One region of the Alkalihalophilus lindianensis genome, then DNA from elsewhere that is predicted to be linked to it. Evidence: riboswitches for the same ligand, from Rfam matches in the RefSeq annotation. Region 1 holds a riboswitch; the other holds the start of a gene.
What was found. A riboswitch is a leader RNA that binds a small molecule or an ion and turns the genes downstream of it on or off. The one in region 1 is predicted to bind cyclic di-GMP.
Positions count from the first base shown of each region.

Region 2: it holds a riboswitch for cyclic di-GMP, as region 1 does, so the genes downstream of both, RYX56_RS10980 (prepilin-type N-terminal cleavage/methylation domain-containing protein) here and RYX56_RS06290 (hypothetical protein) in region 1, are expected to answer to the same signal.

Region 1 is NZ_JAWJBA010000001.1:1,131,225-1,133,433, forward strand. It holds gene RYX56_RS06285 (hypothetical protein) at 1-92, opposite strand, end outside; gene RYX56_RS06290 (hypothetical protein) at 722-1,369, opposite strand; cyclic di-GMP riboswitch class I at 1,601-1,683, opposite strand; gene RYX56_RS06295 (hypothetical protein) at 1,953-2,209, shown strand, end outside.
Region 2 is NZ_JAWJBA010000003.1:183,252-185,460, forward strand. It holds gene RYX56_RS10975 (type II secretion system F family protein) at 1-939, shown strand, start outside; cyclic di-GMP riboswitch class II at 1,028-1,111, shown strand; gene RYX56_RS10980 (prepilin-type N-terminal cleavage/methylation domain-containing protein) at 1,204-1,653, shown strand; gene RYX56_RS10985 (prepilin peptidase) at 1,732-2,209, shown strand, end outside.

The DNA.
Region 1 (2,209 bases):
AAAGTAAAGTCATAAACCAAAAACATTCCAGCACTAATTAAAATAGAAATATTTATTGCATGTGATTTAGCTTTTTCAACCTTCTCATTCATTACAATACCTCTTTCAGAACTATGTTCACGCGTACCATATTTGTTTTGATAGAATGATGATACTGAAACGCAGAATTATCTACTGTGCGAAAAGTGCAACACACTTAATTCTAAATCAAGACTTAAAACATTCGGTGTTTACTCAAACTAACAGAAATTAATGTATACTATTCTCAAAATTAGAATAAAAAAATTATATAACTGGGTTACTTTACTTAATACCCCATTTCCACCTGAACATTAGAGCTTATTTCATTCAAATACCTAATACCTTCTGGCTCTACATTAGTATTTGTTAGTTCAATTTCTTTTAAAGATGGGAAATTATCACTGTTTAGTAAGTACTCAACATCTTCTAGAGTTTCAAAATTCATGTTATAAAATACAATATATTCTATTTGCTTTAATTTACTCAGTTCTCTAACAAACACTTGGTTAACATAAGTAGATACCCGAATATTTTTCAATGATTCAATTTGCGATAATGGAGATAAGTCTAAAGTTACTGTGTGATCATAACTTAAGTCTGAGTAGTCTATTGTGAAAGATTTTAAATTAAAGGCATTCTCTATACCAGATAAGCTTTTAACCCCGTAATTTATTTTAATATTTTCTAATTGTAAAAGTTTTTATATGGTTATTTCCTTATTTTTTGAATCGATATGATTTAAGACATTATATTGTAAAGAAGAATCCGGGATTACTTCAACAACTGTCTCGACTGTTTTATTTTCCACGTTATTATTAGTTACATTTTCATCATAAGATTCAGTAAAATCTGCCCTCACTAAACTTAGATTATCTGATGTATTAGGAAAATATAGTTTAATCGCATTATCGTCTATGTACTCTATTTTTACGGAGGTCCTACCATACTCCCCTATTAAGTCAAGAAATTGAAGATTATATTCTTCTGATAACGTATAACTTGTAGTCATAACCGGTTCTCCCTCAATTTTGATACTAAGCTCATTCATGGAAAAGTTTATTTCAGCTTTATCATTTGATATTTCTCCATTACCCTCCCAATTTCCAATTAAATACTCAGTTGTTATCACCCGATTCTTTACAGCTTTTTGATATCCCTCTTCACCTGCATATTTATCTCGTTTGCTTTCTTTAACTGTATTCGAAAAGGCCATATTTGCATCTTTCACTACATTAAGACCATCATAAGTCACTATCTCATTATTATCCATGAGCTGCGAAATCAACGTTGACCAAATCGCAATTGTTATAAATGCCAAAGGCAGGACTAAAAAAATTACTTTCTTCATAGAAACCTCCAATATAAAATCCTTAAAATTAATAAACCAAAAGTTTTTCCTACGTTTTTTTTAATGGTTATTTTTTATTGCACCCCCATTTTTTCTTTGAAGAAATTCGTTACAGTGCCGATAATTCAATCTACTCCCATCAAAAATCTCACTTTCTTCACTCCTATTAAGGGTGAGAATTATAAAAAGCCTACCAGAAAAAAGGTAGACTACTAGCACAAATCTATCTTGTCCGGTAACTCGGCTACCTTAGCAATTGCTTTAGGTCCGTAGCTTTGCGTCCCTATCTTTCGAAAGGTTTGCCATCATCAGAAAACATATTAAAATATAGGTATCTTGTATTACTTTTTAATTATAAGGTATAGTTCAAATGTATCAATAGATTCGACAAAATAAGACAAATATCTGATTTATGGCAAGTTTTAATCCCGTTACTTAAGTACAGAGGAAAGAAATATGAAATTAATTTCTTCCACTTAATAATCAAATTTATCAATTTACTTGACTCTTATGCAAATTAAATTAATGTTTTAGAAGGGTTTTGTTAAAAAACATCTAATTAATAGAACTGGAGGTGATTCTGTTGGATAAATTTTATGACCAACACCTAAACGATGATGAATTAGAAGAATTTCTAGATGAAGTGGGAGAAACGATTGAAAGTTTAGAACGTATGAATGCTTTGAATTATTTATCTCCACTTCAAAAGTCAGCATACGAAGAAGTCAGCAAAGTAGAGATTGATAAGATTAATGGCTATGTAGAACCAAATGTCCCCACATTTGAAATCTGTGCTAAACGGCTGAAAGTGAGCGAATCAAAATTCAAGGATTTAATTTA
Region 2 (2,209 bases), on a different contig from region 1:
GATCAGACAACGAGTAAAAAGCTAAAGTCTGCTTTATTTGAAGTAGAAGAAGAACTACGAGCAGGGAACCCATTTTCTTTTGCTGCTGAAAACCAAAAAAAAGTGTTCCCACCCCTTTTCGTCAATATGGCAAAAGCAGGAGAGCTTGGCGGGAATCTTGATGACATTCTAGAAAGGCTCGCAAGCTATTATGAGAAGCAGCATAAAACAAAGCAAAAAGTGATGTCAGCCATGTCATATCCACTCGTTGTTGGCTTTGTGGCCATCATCATCGTCATTTTCTTACTATCTTATGTGGTGCCGACATTTGCAGATATGTTTACTAGCTTTGATTCGGAGTTGCCTCTGATTACATTATTCGTCTTACAAGCGGGGGAGTTCTTTAGTCGAATATGGTGGATGCTTCCGTTCGTCGTTATCCTGTTTAGCGTCTTTCTACGAATGGTAAATGAACGAGCAGAGTTGCGTTACTATCGAGATCTCTTTATTTTACGAGTGCCGATTTTCGGGAAGCTCTTGCAAAAAGCTGCCCTAGCTAGAATGACGCGGACGTTAAGTTCTTTATTCGCTAGTTCTGTTCCGGTCTTGCAAGCCGTCTCGATTGTCGAACGTATTGTAGGAAATGAAGTGATTGCACGCGTCATTAAAGAGTCACGAAATTCCCTTGAACGGGGTGAATCAATTGCCGCACCGATGCATAAGCATTGGGTATTCCCTCCTTTAGTGACACAAATGATTGCCGTCGGGGAAAAAACAGGGTCGCTTGATACGATGCTTGATAAGGTGGCGGACTTTTATGAGTCAGAAGTTGAGGCTGGAACCGACCAAATAAAGTCATTAATTGAGCCGCTAATGATCGTGATACTTGCGTTCGTAGTCGGTATCATTGTCGCGGCAATTGCCATTCCGATGTTTGAAATTTTTGATGCGGTAGGTTAGTAAATTTTGCTAGACAAATGAAAGCTTTACCAGTAAACTTTCAGTAGAACCAATAGACTAGTTAATTAGGCATTACTTTTATGCGTAATCGAATATGGAAAGCTATGAACAACTATCTTTACATGGGCACTTGGGTAGTTTGGAGCAACTAGTGCAACCGGCCGATTTTGTAATGTACGCATGCAAGATTGGTTTTTTAGTAGTTTTAAAGTCACTCTTTGTCACGGAAAAAGGAAAGTTACATTCAAACGGAGGAACAAACAAATGAGAAAATGGTTTAAACACACGAAAAATGAAAAGGGTTTAACATTAGTTGAGCTACTAGCCGTTGTCGTCATCCTAGGAATTATCGCAGCAATCGCTGTACCGAGTATCGGCGGAATTATTGAAAACAGTAAGAAAGATGCTGCGATTTCCAATGCCCAGCAAGTGTTGAGTGCGGCGAGGTTGTATGCGGCAAGTGGTGGGGAAACTGCTACTCCAGTTTTAAATGGTTCAGGAATTTCTGAGTATCATGAGGACATTACAAATCCTTGGGGAAACGGTGCAGTGGATTATACAGTTAGCTTTGATGAAACAGTTCCCAAAATTAGCTTAAGTTTTGAAGACGGTAAATGTGATGTAGGATATGATAGTGATGGAAATGCCGAACCAATCAATGCAACAGATTTATCAAATGAAGGTCGTGGCGCTTGTTACGAGCCATCTAATTAATAACAAAATACTGCAAAGCCTATCCCACCCGATAGGCTTTTTCACTACATAAATACCACTACCCCCTAGGAGGCCGTTATGATTGATTGGTTGTTTATGATCTATTTATTTGTGTTCGGCTTGACTTTTGGGTCTTTTTTTAATGTGGTTGGCTTACGTGTGCCGGTGGGGGAATCAATTGTTGCACCCCGCTCGCATTGTACGACCTGTGATCGTGATTTAGCGACGAGAGAGTTAATTCCTGTTTTCTCTTTCCTCTTTCAAAAGGGGAAATGTCGGGGCTGCGGGACGAGGATTTCGCCTCTCTATCCGTTTATCGAGCTTATGACCGGGATTGCGTTTGTACTAGCTTATCTCGTTGTCGGCTGGTCATATGAACTGGTTGTTGCCTTCCTTCTTATCTCACTTCTTGCCATTATTTTTGTTAGCGATATACGCTATATGCTGATTCCAAATAAAATTTTGCTGTTCTTTGCCCCATTATATATTTTGCTTCGTTTAACGATTGCACCGCTTGCTCCTTGGTGGGATGCATTAATTGGTGCGGGAGTTGGCT